2 regions of the Arthrobacter sp. MDT2-3 genome follow, and region 1 is predicted to be linked to the other one. Evidence: riboswitches for the same ligand, from Rfam matches in the RefSeq annotation. Region 1 holds a riboswitch; the other holds the start of a gene.
The links. Region 1 has a riboswitch for S-adenosylmethionine ahead of AC5RUQ_RS10860 (bifunctional o-acetylhomoserine/o-acetylserine sulfhydrylase). Riboswitches for the same ligand answer to the same signal wherever they lie in the genome.

Region 1 (7,785 bases):
TGTTTGAGGCGGTGATGTTTGGGGCAGAGTTGCGCCAGGTTGCTGATGCCCGTATGGCCGCCGTGTTGCCAGGCCTGAAGATGGTCTGCCTCATTGTCCAGGGATGGGTTGTTGCAGCCGGGGAAAGTGCATTTGCCGTCCCTGAGCTGCAGTGCCTTTTTCATGGCTTTGGTAAGGCGGTAGCTGGTGCGGCCGATTTCCAGCGGCGCGCCGTCCCGCGGATCCACCAGTACCCGGTAGAACGAACCCGCACCATTTGCGGCCAGCTGCCGCGCCATCGACGGCGGGATGGGTCCGTACCCGTCGAGCATCGCGGGTTCGTCGGTGAGGCCCAGCAGTGAGAACACGGGCACGGTGACCAGCACCTGCGCGCAAATCGACGATGACGGGCCGGCATTTGTTCCTGCCTCCGTGTCGGGACCGCCGTTGGTTGTTCCGCCGAGGAGCAGGTTGCCGTAGAGGTCCGTGCGCAGCTGGGTGAGGGTCCGGGTTTCTTCCGGGCCCTGTAGTCCCCTTGCGTCGGCGGTGAGCTTGTTCCAGCCCGCCAGCGCCTGGTCTGCGGGCAGGTAGGCGGAGAGCCAGGCCATTCCGTCCTGATCAGGCCGGTATTCCACCCGCCGGTCCGCGATGCCCTTGGCGTGGCGTTTTTCGATGGACTCGGCGTGGTGGCGTTCCCGCCAGGTCCGGGCCTTGGTTTTGAACCGGTACGCCGGCATTTCCCCGATCATTGCCGCGGCGGCCGGTCCCGGTGTGTCCGGGTCCAGGAAGTGGTCCTCCAAGGCGGCAGCCCCGGCCGGGTCAAGGCCGGCCGTTTCATCCACCATAACCAGTGCGTGCTGCCAGGAGATCGTCCCCGACTGCAGTGCCGACAATGTCAGCGGCAACTCCTTGGTCAGGGCGTAGGAAGCGGCCAGGAACGCACCGGCTGCTCGGGGACCAAGGACCAGGAGGGCGCCGATTTCCGCGGCCACAGCCATTTCCAGCGCCTGTTCCGGTGCGTCCCGCGGCGCGATGGCCTGCGCGGTGTCTGCATAATTCGCGGCGGCCCGCGCCTTCAAACCCGCGAACCCAGCCTCCGCCACCCGCGCCCCGGCGAGGATGTCCAGGCAACCATCGGCAAGACCAACCAACGGGTCAGCCTCCGAGAATGGCTCGAAACCCATCCCCTCCGCTTCGGCATTGAGCACAGCAAGAGCGGCATTGATGTGCTCAAACGCCTTCGCCACCGCCGCTTTCCCCATAGACCAATCATGACAAGCGGGTACGACATTCCGGAGAGCGCTGATGGAAATGGATTCGGCCGCCATCGGCAGGTGACGCCGTTGTCACAAGCTGATGGCGGCCGAAGCTTCGAAGGGCGCTTAGCCCCAAGCCGAGGCCCGGGCAGTCCTGCCCGGGACTATGAAGCAGGATTAGATGGTGACAGCTCCACTGGAGGTCTCGAACGTCACCGAAAGGATCCCGGGGGTCCCGTGCGGTGCCACCCACTCCACGGCAACATCTTCGAGCGGTTTCTCCACCGGCTCGCCCAGCCACTCGGTAACCCTTGCTGCCGAGCCTGCAATGGTCAGGCAGCTCATCTTAACGTTGCTCTCATAGGCGTTGGACGGGTGCAGCGACGGGTCGCCCTCCCACTTGAGCATGTACGGAACCTGCGGGTCGGCAATTAAGCCGAGGATACCGATCTGCTTCCAGACCAGTTCGCGGCCGTCAGGAAACTTGCGGTTTCCGTTGACCGCGGAGCGACCGAGCCGTTCTTCAAAGGGGACGAGGTCGTCAACCTCCACGCACCAGCCCATCCAACCGCCCCCGGCCGCAGACCGTGCACGCACTGCCTGCCCGAAAGGAGCCTTGTCGGAAGCGGGGTGGTCCAGGACCTCGACGACTTCGAGGTACTTGTGTCCCGCGAGCGGGATGATCATATTCCGGGTTCCGAACCGCGGGTGTACTCCGCCTTTCACTGCCTCAACGCCGAGGGCAGAGGAAATACGTTCGGTGGTGGCAGCCAGGCCATCGTGTTCACAGGCGTAAGAGACGTGATCCATGCGCATGGCAACATCTTGGCACTTTGTGATCGGGCTCTCAGCTAAGGTAAGCCTTACTGGGCTTTGTGATGTCAGCCGTGCTCAAATTCGCACCCACAACAAGCCGACACTCAGAACCTTTCGGTCCGTATGCTCCCGTTAGACCAGTAGATGGTGCCGTTTTCGAAGCGCTGGGCGCGAGTGGACGTATTCAAGGAGTACTCGTCGGTGACCGGGCGTCCAATGAAGGAGTAGCCTCCCCTCCGCTCATATTCCCAGCGGATGGCTCCCTGCAACAGCCTGGTTCCATATTGAGGTGTGAAGTAAAAGGTTCCACCCTGGAAAGTCTGGACCGCACCGCCCTCAAGCCAGCGGTTCTCATCGGACACAGGGTAACCGGCGACTCCGGTCTGGCCGCCCTTATTCCACCAGGCCTCCCGGATTCCGGCGCCGATGTAGTGGAGGCCAATTTGCGGTGTGTAGTACATCGTTCCATTCGTGAAGTGCTGGGCTATTGCTCCGCCGCCCAGAGGCTCCTCGTCCCGGATGGGGTAGCCCGCGTCATGGCCGTTGTACCACTTCTGCACAATGGCACCCCATAGCGGGTGTGCCCCACCTGCCGGCGACCAGAAAATAATCCCATGTTGGAACTGTTGCTGCGCCCCGCCTTGGACCGATTGTTCCTGACTGGTGGCCGCGCCCAGCTGCGACGCCGGTCCACCCATTGAGTTGTATTTGGCCCCGATCGCGCCCCCCACCGAAAAGTTGTTGGCTGAAGCTGATGCGGTGTGCAGCAGACGGTTCGGCGTTCCACTTCCAGTTCCTGCAATGATTCCTCCGATCGCGGACGAGACGAGCCGATCGGTCACTTGCGTGGGTGTTAAAAGAGGATTGCCGGATAAGAGGAGGGCGGCAGCACCAGCCACGTGCGGAGTAGCCATGGACGTTCCACCGAGTGACGCCGTGGCCGTCGTGGAAGTGTGCCAGGCGGAGCGGATGCCTACACCGGGCGCGTAGAGGTCCACGCATTTGCCGAAATTTGAGAAGGAGGCCTGCCTGTCGAAGGAATCGCTTGCCGCTACTGTGACGGCGGAGGGCGTACGGGCTGGAGAAGCCGTGCAAGCGTCAACGGCGTTGTTCCCGGCTGAAACAACGGCCGGAAGGCCGTTGGTGATGATGGCCTGGACTGCTGCATCGAGCACGCTGCTGGTGGGTCCGCCGATACTCAGGTTGACTACGGCCGGGGTGCCAGGTCGGTGCTGACCGGCAACCCAGTCGAGCCCTGCGATGATGTCCGAGTAGACGCCGGAGCCATCACATTCGAGTGCCCGCACCGGAATAAGGGTGGCGGATTTGGCCACGCCATGGACGGCGCCGCCGATGACTCCTGCCACGTGCGTGCCGTGGCCGTTGCAGTCGCTTGATCCCAGGCCGTCAGCCTTTGCTGTCCATCCAGCGCTGACCCGGCCGCCGAAATCAGCATGAGAAGCGAGGATCCCGGTGTCCACAACGTATACGTTGACACCCTGTCCGGAGGCGGCAGGTGTGTAGGAGCCGGAGAGCGGCAGTGCCTGTTGATCGATCCGGTCGAGGCCCCACGGCGCGTTGCGCTGCACCTCGGATACTGTGACAGCGTGGTCCGGCTCCACCGTTGCGGCCCGGCCCGAGCGGAGCAGGGCGGCAGCCTGCCCCGGGCTGGCTTCGATAGCAGCGCCCTTCACTGCCTTGGTAAAAGTTCTGTTGACGCCAATTCCCTGGGCGCGGAGGGCCGTCACCTCCGCCGCGACGTCCTTGCCCGGAGCGAATTGGACAAGGTAGCGGCCGCTTTCACCCGCAGCAGCGGAAGGAGCGGCGTGCGCTGCGGACGCCAGCCAGGGACCGGCTGCCACCGCGCCTGAGCAGAGGGCGACGGCGGAGAGCAGGACGGTGCGACGTGCCAGGCGAGAGAATTGGGGCAACTGAATGTGGTCCTTTGGGTGGAAGAAGAAAGGCGAGGTGACGTGTTCCCGGCTCAAATCTAACGGGGGATTGGCGGCAAAGGGTCAACCTTCGCTCAATCCTGCGCATCTTCTGCGGAACCTTGGGAAATCAACATGTGCGCCTCCTGGCTCCACCCCGTCAAAAAGTGTCGTCCAGCAACAGGGCGGGAAGTCACAACCGGTCACACTCGTGGCGACGGGCACGTGGAGTTCCTAGACTGGGCCCAGGTTATGAGCGCCAGCGCCAAGCCCCGGCTCGCTGGCCGGCAACCCTCCATCCGCGGTGGGGTGCCCCGGGTGAGGACCTGGCTGTCCGGCAATGGCCGGATGGCAAGCGCGGCCCGCGGTGCTTCGAGCATGCCGGGCCCATGTCAAAGGAGCCTTGAATGTCTAACGGATGGTCTTTCGAAACCCGCCAGATCCACGCAGGACAGGAGCCGGACGCTGCGACGGGTGCCCGTGCCCTCCCCATTTACCAAACCACGTCCTTTGTTTTCCCCAGCGCTGAAAGCGCCGCGAACCGTTTCGCGCTTGCCGAGCTGGCGCCCATCTATACCAGGATCGGCAATCCCACGCAGGAAGCAGTGGAACAGCGGATCGCCAGCCTCGAAGGCGGCCTGGGAGCCCTGCTGCTCAGTTCCGGCCAGGCCGCTGAAACTTTTGCGGTGCTGAATATTGCCGAGTCGGGGGACCACATCGTGGCCAGTCCGAGCCTTTACGGCGGCACCTACAACCTCTTCGCCCACACCCTGAAGAAGTTTGGCATCTCCGTCACGTTTGTGGCGGACCCGGACAACCTGGACCAGTGGCGCGCTGCAGTGCAGCCCAACACCAAGCTGTTCTTCGGCGAGGTTGTCTCCAACCCGCGGCAGGACGTCCTGGACATCGAAGGCGTGTCCCAAGTTGCGCACGAGGCCGGCGTGCCCCTGATTGTGGACAACACCCTCTCCACCCCGTACCTGATCCGGCCGCTGGAATGGGGTGCTGACGTTGTGGTGCACTCGGCCACCAAATACCTGGGCGGCCATGGTTCCGCCATCGCCGGCGTCATCGTGGACTCCGGAAATTTCGACTTCGGCAAGGACCCTGCGAAATTCCCCGGCTTCAACACCCCGGACCCCACCTACAACGGGTTGGTGTATGCCCGCGACCTCGGCGCTGACGGTGCCCTGGGTGCCAACCTGTCATACATTTTGAAAGCCCGGGTGCAGCTGCTGCGCGACCTTGGCTCGGCAGTGTCGCCCTTCAACGCCTTCCTTATCGCCCAGGGACTGGAGACGCTGAGCCTGAGGGTGGAACGTCACGTCGCCAATGCCTTGGACGTTGCCCAATGGCTGGAAACGCGTGACGACGTCGAATCCGTCGCCTACGCCGGGCTGCCGTCCAGCCCCTGGTACGAGCGCGGACGCAAGTACGGACCCAAGGGTACCGGCGCGATCGTGTCGTTCAACCTCGCTGGCGGCGCCGAGGCGGGCAAGCGCTTTGTGGACGCCTTGGAGCTGCACTCCCATGTGGCAAACATCGGTGACGTCCGTTCCCTGGTGATCCATCCGGCGTCGACCACCCACAGCCAGCTCTCGCCGGAGCAGCAGGTGGTTGCCGGCGTGAATCCCGGCCTGGTGCGGCTGTCAGTGGGGATCGAGCACATCGATGACATCCTGGCGGACCTCGAGGCCGGCTTCCGGGCGGCCAAGGAGGCCACTGGCGCCTAGCCGTACCCAGGGCACCAGCGCGGCGGCGGGCCGGGGAAGTCACAACCAGTCACACTCTTGGCGGCAGGCAGGGCCTGTTTCGTACACTCGAACCAGGTCATGAGTGCCAGTGACAGCCCCGGCTTGCTGGCCGGCAACCCTCCTTCCGCGGTGGGGTGCCCCGGGTGAAGACCTGGCCTGCCGGTCATTCGACGGCGGGCAAGCGCGTAGAAGAGGTCTTGCCATGACGGTTACCGTCACCCGTACTACCGTCCCCGAACACGGGATTGTCCGCTATGCCTCCATCGGGGGACTGAAGCTGGAAGCCGGCGGATACCTGCCGGACGTCACCCTGGCCTACGAAACCTGGGGCACACTCAATGAGGACGGCAGCAACGCCGTCCTCATTGAACACGCTCTGACCGGCAGCACCCACGTAACCCGCGGCGACACAGAAGAACCCGGCTGGTGGGAACAACTCGCCGGGCCGGGCGCGCCGGTGGACACCAACCGTTTTTTCGTGGTGTCCATCAACATAGTGGGCGGCTGCTATGGGTCCACGGGGCCGTCGTCGCTTGCTCCGGACGGAACGCCCTGGGGCTCGCGTTTTCCGCTGGTGACCCTGCGGGACAGCACTGTGGCGGAGGCCCGGCTGGCCGACCAGTTGGGGATCGAGAGCTGGTTTGCCGTGCTGGGCGGCTCAATGGGCGGGGCGCGGGCGCTGGAATGGGCTGTCACGTATCCGGAGCGGGTGCGGCGCTGTGCTGTGATTGCCGTGGGCGCCGCAAGTACCGCCGAGCAGATCGCCTTTGCCCAGGCGCAGACCCTCGCCATCCGGCAGGACGCCAACTTCAACGGCGGTGACTACTACAACGGACCCGCTCCCGAGGAAGGCCTGGCCCTGGCCCGGCGCATCGCCCACATCACCTACCGCTCCCCGGTGGAGCTGGACGGACGGTTCGGACGCGCGCCGCAGGCGCCCGAATCGCCGCTTCAGGGCGAGCAGCTGGCAGCCCGCGGGCGCTACCAGGTGGAGAGCTACCTGGATCATCAGGGCACCAAACTGGTCCAGCGCTTCGACGCCAACAGCTACATCGCGATCACCGAGGCGCTGATGAGCCACGACATCTGCCGGGGACGGGGGTCGCTCGCCCAGACCCTGTCCAGTGTCAGTGCGCGCTTTTTTGTCGCCGCCGTGGACTCGGACCGGCTCTACTTTCCCTCCCAGTCACGGGAGCTGGCGCGGGCGCTTCCCGGAGAGGTGGACGTCCACCTCATCGAGGCGCCTATCGGGCACGACGGATTCCTCACCGAGATCGGCCAGCTGGGATCGCAGCTCCGGCAACACCTTTCGGCATAACGCCACAAGCAAAAGCCAGAATATGTGCATAAATGCAGATGGGCTCTGCATGATTCGCCGTTGAGCTGGGCGTGGAGGCAGACCATACTCAATGGGACCCGGTGGTTCGTGGCCAAAATCACCTGTATCCGCCACAGCCTGTCCCAGTGGTGTCGAAGACGACGCCGAAGGAGTTCATAAATGAGTACGGAAAGCTCCGCCGCACGGCGGCCAGAGGAAACCGACGTTAAGGCCTCAGGCCTGAAGAAAGTCGTTACGGCCTCCATGGCCGGCACCGTTGTTGAGTGGTACGAGTTTTTCCTCTATGCCTCCGCCGCCACCCTGGTGTTCGGCAAAATGTTCTTCCCCAATTCAGGGACCGAACTGGACGGCATCATCGCCGCCTTCGTTACCTATGCCGTAGGCTTCGTGGCCCGCCCCATCGGCGGCATCGTCTTTGGCCACTTCGGTGACAAGTTCGGCCGCAAGCAGTTGCTGCAGCTGAGCATCATCCTGGTGGGCGTTGCCACTTTCCTGATGGGCTGCCTGCCTACCTTCGCCCAGATCGGCTACTGGGCTCCGGCCCTCCTGGTGTTCCTGCGCTTCGTGCAGGGCTTCGCCGTCGGCGGTGAATGGGGCGGCGCCGTACTGCTGGTTGCCGAGCACAGCCCCAACAAGTCCCGCGGGTTCTGGTCCAGCTGGCCACAGTCGGCGGTACCGATGGGCAACCTCCTGGCCACCGGCGTGTTGTT
Region 2 (7,785 bases), on a different contig from region 1:
GGGACAGGCGGATCCTCCGCGACGGGAGCGGTCGTGCGGGTGCCCCCGGCAGTAGTGTCTTCTTCGGCATCGCCAGGTTCCCGCTCCCCGTGCGCCGCTGCATCGGAGTTGGGTCCATCCATGGGGTCCGACAGCACTACGGCGTCCCGCGTGGGAAGGCTCCAGGCGGGCGTCCAGTCGTCCAGCATGTGCTGGATCGAGAGACTGCCGGTTGCACCGGGGATGGCGGAACTGGCCGCTACCCCGCCCACGCCAAGTCCCATGCCTGCTATGAGGGCAAGGCCGACGACGGTCGGCCGGTGTGCCCGGAGCCCCCGGCGCCTGGCGAGTTCATCCGGCCCGCTTTCCGAAGTCCCGGCCGCATCGCCCGCGCCGCCAGTGGACCCGTCGCCGCATTCCGCCAGCAGAACCGCAAGTTTTCCGGACGGGGCCGGTGCGGGCAGTGACGCCAGCGACCCCACCGCAAGAAGCGCGGCGCGAAGCTCGGGGTCCTTGCCGTGTCCGGCGTCGAGGAGCAACTCCTCCACAATTGTGGGCAGGAAATCCACGTGCGTCATGGCCTCAGGTACTCCTTCACAGCCGAAAGTTCCCGAAGTTTCCCCAGTCCCCGCCGCTGAAGCTGCTTTACGGCGCCGGCGCTCTTGCCCATGGCTTCAGCTGTCTGCTCCACGGTGAGTCCGGCAACGAGGCGAAGGGCCAGGGCCTCGCGCTGGTCCTGCGGCAACCCGTCCAGCAGGCCTATGACCTCAAGGGGTGAAATACGTTTGAGGGCGTCCGTCTCCGCGGAGCAATCTTCACGCTGGTCCAGTTCAGGCTCGAAGGGCAACCTGGCGGGGGTGCGGCTTTGGCGCCGGTGATCGTCCACCATCCGGGCGTGCGCGACGGAGAAGATAAAAGTCCGGAGGCCCGCGGCGCCACCATGGATGGTGTCGAGCCGTGGCAGGACGGAGAGGAACACTTCCTGCATGGCCGCCTCCGGGTCCTCGACTCCCCGGGCGGCGAGATAGCCCAGGACTTGTGATGCATAGGTCCGGTAGACAAGGCTGAAGACGGACGCACCGGCGGCTTGGTCCCGCAGGGTTCCGTCTGTGAGTGCATCTGTCACGGACGTCGTGCTTTCAGTCAAAAAGGGGTTCCGGACGGAAGAGGCCTGATCCAATGAGGAATGCCTTTTCCCCGCATCACTTTACCCCTCAGTAACTACTGCCCCGAGCCAGCCACGCAAAGCGCTGCGGCCAGTTGCCGCAACTGCCTTTGGCACCGGGAAGTGAAAGAGCCGGCCTGGAACGTGATGGGGGACAAGTTCCAAGCCGGCGCTACATAGGGGTAATCGTCAGGGCCGCCCAAAGGGTTACGCGGTTTCAAAAGTTTTTTTGCAGAACTTTCGGAGCTGGTGGCGAGGAGTCGGAGACGCGGAATCAGCGCGGCGCAACGGCCAGTTGGCGCGTTCCCCTGGCATGGGTGAAGGCGTGCACTTTGACTGGAATCCGCGGCCCGCAATCGGGCTTGGCTTCAACGGTTGCGGCACTGTGGACAGCCGCAGGAACGGGCCGGGCAACAGCGACGGACGAGGAAAGATCGGTGACCAGCCCGGTCCCGGCGCACTCGCGCACTGCTGCGATCCCGGCGGCCACTGCCCGCTTGTCCTCAAACGCCTGGGAAACAGCCATGATCGTGCCGTCTGCTGCCAGCAGGCGGAACCTGAACAGCGAGTCCGCGTCGACAAACACTTCGAACTTTCCGGCCATAGCGAATCCTTCCGTCTACGGGGATCCTGCTGGCGACGTCTTTGGCCGGGTTGTCCGGACGCATCGCTGCGTTCTCTCCGAGGGGTTTGTGTGGAACCGTGTGGTGATCAGTTCACCTGGTGTTAAAGAGTCTGCGGCCGCCGCCGGACACCTCACAAGACCGGCCGGGTTAACCCTGTGTAAATTGCAGCCCACGCCCCTTCCGCGGCGAAAGCCAACGGCGGGCCACCCTTTATGGGTGGCCCGCCGCCGTCGTAATTGCTGACGCGTCAGTCGTTGATGAGGTCGTTCACCACAATCGTCTGGTCCCGGTCCGGTCCGACACCGATGGCGGAGAAGCGCGTCCCGGACAGTTTCTCCAGGGCCAGCACATAGTTGCGTGCGTTCTCCGGCAGGTCCGCCAGGGTCCGCGCACCCGTGATGTCCTCTGTCCAGCCCTCGAAGTATTCGAAGATTGGCACTGCGTGGTGGAACTCGGTCTGCGTCATGGGCATTTCGTCGTGGCGCACGCCATCGACGTCATAGGCAACGCACACGGGGATCTGCTCGATGCCGGTGAGCACGTCCAGCTTGGTGACGAAGTAGTCCGTGAAGCCGTTGACGCGTGAGGCGTGGCGGGCCAGGACGGCGTCATACCATCCGCAGCGGCGCGGCCGGCCGGTGTTGACGCCGAATTCACCGCCGGTTTTCTGCAGGTAGACGCCCATCTCGTCGAAAAGCTCCGTGGGAAACGGGCCGGCGCCAACGCGTGTGGTGTACGCCTTGATAATGCCGATGGAGCGGGAGATGCGGGTTGGCCCGATGCCCGACCCCACGGAGGCTCCGCCGGCCGTGGGGTTGGAGGAGGTGACGAACGGGTAGGTTCCGTGGTCCACGTCCAGGAAAGTCGCCTGGCCGCCTTCCATCAGGACCACCTTGCCCTCGTCCAGGGCAGAGTTGAGGACCAGGGTGCTGTCGATGACCAGCGGGCGGAGCCGGTCGGCGAAGGACAGGAAGTACTCCACGATCTCATCCACGAGCACGCCGCGGCGGTTGTAGACCTTGACCAGGAGTTCATTCTTCTGGCGCAGCGAACCTTCCACCTTCTGGCGGAGGATTGACTCGTCAAACACGTCCTGGACCCGGATGCCCAGGCGGGCCACCTTGTCCATGTAGGCGGGGCCGATGCCACGGCCCGTGGTCCCGATGGCGCGGCTGCCAAGGAAGCGCTCCGTCACTTTGTCCAGCACCTGGTGGTAGGGAGCAACAAGGTGTGCGTTCGCAGAGACGCGAAGCTTTGAAGTGTCGGCGCCGCGGGCCTGGAGGCCTTCGATCTCCTGGAACAGCGCCTCGAGGTTAACAACGCAGCCGTTGCCGATGATGGGTACCGCGTTGGGGCTGAGGATGCCTGCCGGAAGCAGCTTGAGTTCGTATTTTTCACCGCCTACGACGACGGTGTGCCCGGCGTTGTTGCCGCCGTTGGGCTTGACGACGTAGTCAACGCGGCCGCCCAGCAGGTCGGTCGCCTTGCCTTTTCCTTCGTCGCCCCACTGGGCTCCTACGATCACAATTGCTGGCATGGGATCCTCCCCCATTCGTTCGGGCTGCCCGTGCCATGCCACAACGTGGCGGCCTGGTGCAGCGCCGTTCATGAGAATGCCCCGAATGGACCGGCCTTCGCTGGTCCGCGGGCGGCACAGCGACGCAAGAGTTCCGGGGCTCTTACCACCCAAGTTTAGCCGATGAGGGACTTTGTCCACTCGTTGGGCCGCCGCGGTCCTTCTTGCAGGGTAAAGGAATCCTGCGCGGCAAAGGACCGCGGCGGGCTGTCAGCGGTGACGCTACTCGTCGTCAGCTTCCTCGCCGGGGCGGGAGGTCTGGGTGGCGAGGCTGTCCCAGAAGGAGGTGTCGGCGTCGGCAATTGATCCATCAGCGATTGCTGCGGCGGTTGCGGTGAGGGTGGTGACCGTTTGCTTGATCAGGTATCCGTTGCTACGGAGCCCCAGGGCGTAGCCGTCCAGATAGTGGTCGGACATGCCACGCATCTCAAACAGCAGCGTAGCGATCCCGTATTCCACGGCAATGCCGTTGCGGCTGATCGTTTCGGCGCTGCCGCCGACGTACTTGCCGAGGTGGCCCCAACCGGTGGAGTCAACGTTATCGAAGACGACGGCGCCCAACTGCTTGGACTTTTCAACAACTGCGGGATCGGCGTTCGGCGTGGTGGGGTACAAGATGGACCCGGAAACCAGCTTGCCGTCGCGTTCGCTGCGGGTGCCCTGGTGGTGCAGATCGATCATGTAATCGATCCGGTACTTGCGCATCACGTTATTGTGCAGCGCCTGCGTTTCCGGCTGGACCTTGGCTACGTGGTCGCGGTTGAGGTCCACTTCTTCGGCGTTGTACCGCGTCATGTTGCGGTCACCCTTGGCCAGGTAGTCGTCCAGGGGGAAGTTCACGTCCCCCATGGCGCCGTCCGCATTAAGCATGGGAACGATCAGGATGTTCGCGCCGCCGAGAATGTCTGCGGACTTGCCGGTGCCCAGGTGCTTGACGAATTCCAGCGCGCCCTCGGTGGTTAGCTGCTCGTTGCCGTGCTGCTGCGTCAGGTAAAGGATGGTGGGCTTGGCCGGGTCCGACATGTACTTGACCAGGTGTATGTCCCGGCCCTTCACGGTCTGGCCGATGACCTCCAGCTCCATGGCGCCCTGGCGGGCGTCCTGGTCCTTGAGGAAGGAGACCATCTGCTCGTAGGTGGCAAGCTTCGATGTGGTGATCTGGCCGTTGCCGTCATAGTTGGGGCCTTCGCCCACGGCCATCGCCGGTGCCGGCGCGGCTACTGCTGCCAGTGCCAGGGCTCCGGAAACTGCCAGGGTCCTGAAGGTTGCCAGGGTTTTTCTCACGGTGCGGTACCTCTTTCGAGTGCATTAGGTGCGTCCAGCCCGCCATGTCCCCCATCGCGGGCTGTGACAAAAGACAACCAACCTCGACAAAGGCTGTCAATGAGGTGACACCAATCTGCAGCCAGTTATTACGTTCTGAAAGCTCCGGCCCTCGTGTCCCCGCCGACACAATCCGAAAGCGGATTTGCTCCCGGGCGTACCGGTGCATTTAAGTGAGAGTGCCCATCCGGAGCGGCCGAGAGACCTGGATCGATGACGCCGCAGCAACCCCACAGAGTGCAGGTACGTCCTGCCTGCGAAGGTGCTACTGCCAGGACCGATGGAAAGGAAATCCAGCATGTCCCTGAACACAGACCACATCCGCGTCACCCACGCCGGATCGTTGCCGCGTACCCCTGAGCTGATCGCCGCCAACGCCGCCCGCGAAGAGAAACCTTCCGATGTCGGGGGCTTCAACGAACTCCTTACCGCTTCCGTGGTGGACCTGGTCCAGCGCCAGCAGGGCCTCGGCATCGACATCCCCAACGACGGCGAATACGGGCACGCGATGTCCGCCGCTGTGGACTATGGCGCATGGTGGTCCTATTCCTTCGCACGCATGGGCGGGCTGGAACTGGACAACGACGCCAAGTGGGCGGTTGAACCGAAGGAATCCACCCCGGGCAACGTACAGCTCACCGGCTTCATCCATCGCCGCGACCGCACCCACTTTGCAGAGGCCTACAACGATCCCACCAGCGGCATCTTCACCGGTGGCCCCAAGCCCTTCCCCAAGGTCACTGGACCGCTCGTCTACACGGGCCAGGACGCCGTCGCCTCCGACATTGCAAACCTGAAAGCAGGCCTGGCCGCCGCCGGTCTGAAGGAAGGGTTTGTTGCCGCACTCTCCCCCGGGAGCGCCTCACGCATCACCAACGAGTACTACGCCACGGAGGAGGAATACATCTACGCCTGCGCCGACGCGCTCCGTGAAGAGTACAAGGCCATCATCGACGCCGGCCTGATCCTCCAGATCGACGATCCCTCCATCGCCGAGAACTGGGACCAGATCAGCCCCGAGCCGAGTGTGGCCGACTACCTGAAGTTCACCCAAATCCGCGTGGAAGCCCTGAACTACGCCCTCCGCGGCCTTCCCGAGGAGCAGGTTCGGTTCCACCTCTGCTGGGGCTCCTGGCACGGCCCGCACACCACCGACCTTCCCCTTGCGGACCTGGTGGACACGATGCTGCAGATCAACGCCGGCGGCTACTCCTTCGAGGCTGCCAACGTCCGCCACGAGCACGAGTGGCGCGTTTGGGAGGAGACCAAGCTCCCCGAGGGCAAGGTCATCATCCCGGGTATCGTCTCGCACGCCACCAATGTGGTGGAGCACCCGGACCTGGTGGCAGACAGGATCGTACGGTTCGCAGACGTTGTGGGCCGGGAGAACGTCATCGCCTCCACCGACTGCGGCCTGGGCGGCAGGGTCCACCCGCAGATCGCCTTCGCCAAGCTGGAAGCCTTGGGCGAGGGTGCGCGCCGGGCCACCAAGCGGCTCTGGTAGCCCGGAACAGAAAACGCAAACCGCCGGTTCCGTGCCCCGCTTGGATTGGGTGCGCGGGACCGGCGTTTCGTTTCGCAGGGCTTGCTAAACTGGTAAAGGCCGACCAGGAATCGGTCCGCCCCATTTCAACCACTTCGGATTTGCTGCGCCATTGTGCGCCCATTTTCGCGGTGGCAGCAACACCAATCCCCGCAGGAGACCCAGCACTACATGACAGCCCTGGCACCCGAATCTTTCCATGATCAGCTTCTGAACCGCCGCTACGAACCGAACGTTGCAGCCGTCAACGAACTGTGCGATTCCCTGCAGGGGACCAAGCCGGGCACCATTGTGCCCTACGTGGACCCCATGCACGACGTCGACGAGTGCCGCATCATCAGCCTGTACTCGAACATCGGCGAGGCCGACCCGTCCGGATTCATCACCGCCGGCGACCACGACGCCGCCACCCGGATGCTGGGGATCCAGTGGAAGCTGGGGCTGCGGCCGGAGTTCGTTATGCCGTGGAACGTCCATCCCTGGCACGTCGCCGGGGAGGCCAACGGGAAGTTCACGCCGGACCAGATTTCCGCGGGCCTCAAGCCGCTGCTGAAGTTCCTGGCATTGGTTCCGCGTGCCTCGGTGATCGTGGCCCACGGCACGGAGGCCAACCGCCTGGCGAACCTGCTGCTGAAGACTGAGGTGCCGCTGCTCTGGCGTCGCGGACTGAAGACCTACAAGGTGCGCTCCCTCAGCGGCCGCGCGTTCGCCGGCTCGCCCGCCCGCCAGGAGGAGTACCTCGAGGACATGCGCGTGGCCTACGCCGACGCGATGGCGCGGACGGGCCTGCAAAAAGCCAGCTAATCCCCCCAAACCTGTGAGTTTTTGTCCAGATATGCAGGCCAAAACAGCGTTTTGAGCTGCGTATCTGGACAAAAACTCCTGCACGTACGACGACGGCCGGTCACCTTTCCAAAGAAGGTGACCGGCCGTCGTCGTTCTTTACCGCAACGCGTATTACTCGCCTTCGATGGCTGCTTTCGCCGTGGGGTCCGAGTCGTTCAGGAACTTCTCGATCCGTTCCGGCTCCTCCGCCTCGCCAATGGCCGCAGCAGCCCGCCCCAGCGAGTACAGCGCCCGCAGGAAGCCGCGGTTGGGCTCATGCTCCCACGGGATCGGGCCGACGCCGCGCCAGCCGTTGCGCCGCAGCGAGTCCAGCCCACGGTGGTAGCCCACGCGTGAGTAAGCGTAGGAATCGATGGTGCGTCCCTCGGCCCAGGCCTCTTCAGCCAAGACGGCCCACAACAACGAGGAAGTGGGGTGCTTCTCCACCAGGTCCAGGGCTTCCTGGCCGGCTTCCAGCTGCTGGTAGACCTCCGTCTCGGCAGGCAGGAGCGTGGGTTCCGGGCCCATCAGGTTCTTGCGGAACTCGTCCGACATCTAGAAGGTCTTTCCGGCCGAACCGAGCTGCTTGGTCGCCTCCACCACGCGGGCTGCCAGGCCGGCTTCGGCCGAAGCACCCCAGACGCGGGGATCGTAGGTCTTCTTGTTGCCCACTTCGCCGTCGACCTTCAGGACACCGTCATAGTTGCGGAACATGTGGTCCGCTACCGGACGCGTGTAGGCGTACTGG

Region 2: linked by a shared signal. The riboswitch ahead of AC5RUQ_RS04740 (cobalamin-independent methionine synthase II family protein) and the one ahead of AC5RUQ_RS10860 (bifunctional o-acetylhomoserine/o-acetylserine sulfhydrylase) in region 1 are both predicted to bind S-adenosylmethionine.

What each region holds. Positions count from the first base shown of each region.
Region 1 is NZ_JBNHFS010000003.1:164,059-171,843, reverse strand. It holds gene AC5RUQ_RS10875 (HNH endonuclease signature motif containing protein) at 1-1,241, opposite strand, end outside; gene AC5RUQ_RS10870 (VOC family protein) at 1,413-2,051, opposite strand; gene AC5RUQ_RS10865 (S8 family serine peptidase) at 2,156-3,982, opposite strand; SAM riboswitch class IV at 4,231-4,346, shown strand; gene AC5RUQ_RS10860 (bifunctional o-acetylhomoserine/o-acetylserine sulfhydrylase) at 4,390-5,715, shown strand; SAM riboswitch class IV at 5,811-5,926, shown strand; gene metX (homoserine O-acetyltransferase MetX) at 5,939-7,054, shown strand; gene AC5RUQ_RS10850 (MFS transporter) at 7,235-7,785, shown strand, end outside.
Region 2 is NZ_JBNHFS010000001.1:1,009,689-1,017,473, reverse strand. It holds gene AC5RUQ_RS04765 (hypothetical protein) at 1-557, opposite strand, end outside; gene AC5RUQ_RS04760 (RNA polymerase sigma factor) at 554-1,105, opposite strand; gene AC5RUQ_RS04755 (YegP family protein) at 1,419-1,748, opposite strand; gene AC5RUQ_RS04750 (adenylosuccinate synthase) at 2,018-3,307, opposite strand; gene AC5RUQ_RS04745 (M14 family zinc carboxypeptidase) at 3,569-4,630, opposite strand; SAM riboswitch class I at 4,850-4,956, shown strand; gene AC5RUQ_RS04740 (cobalamin-independent methionine synthase II family protein) at 4,968-6,173, shown strand; gene AC5RUQ_RS04735 (uracil-DNA glycosylase family protein) at 6,384-7,016, shown strand; gene AC5RUQ_RS04730 (DUF3151 domain-containing protein) at 7,170-7,592, opposite strand; gene fbaA (class II fructose-bisphosphate aldolase) at 7,593-7,785, opposite strand, start outside.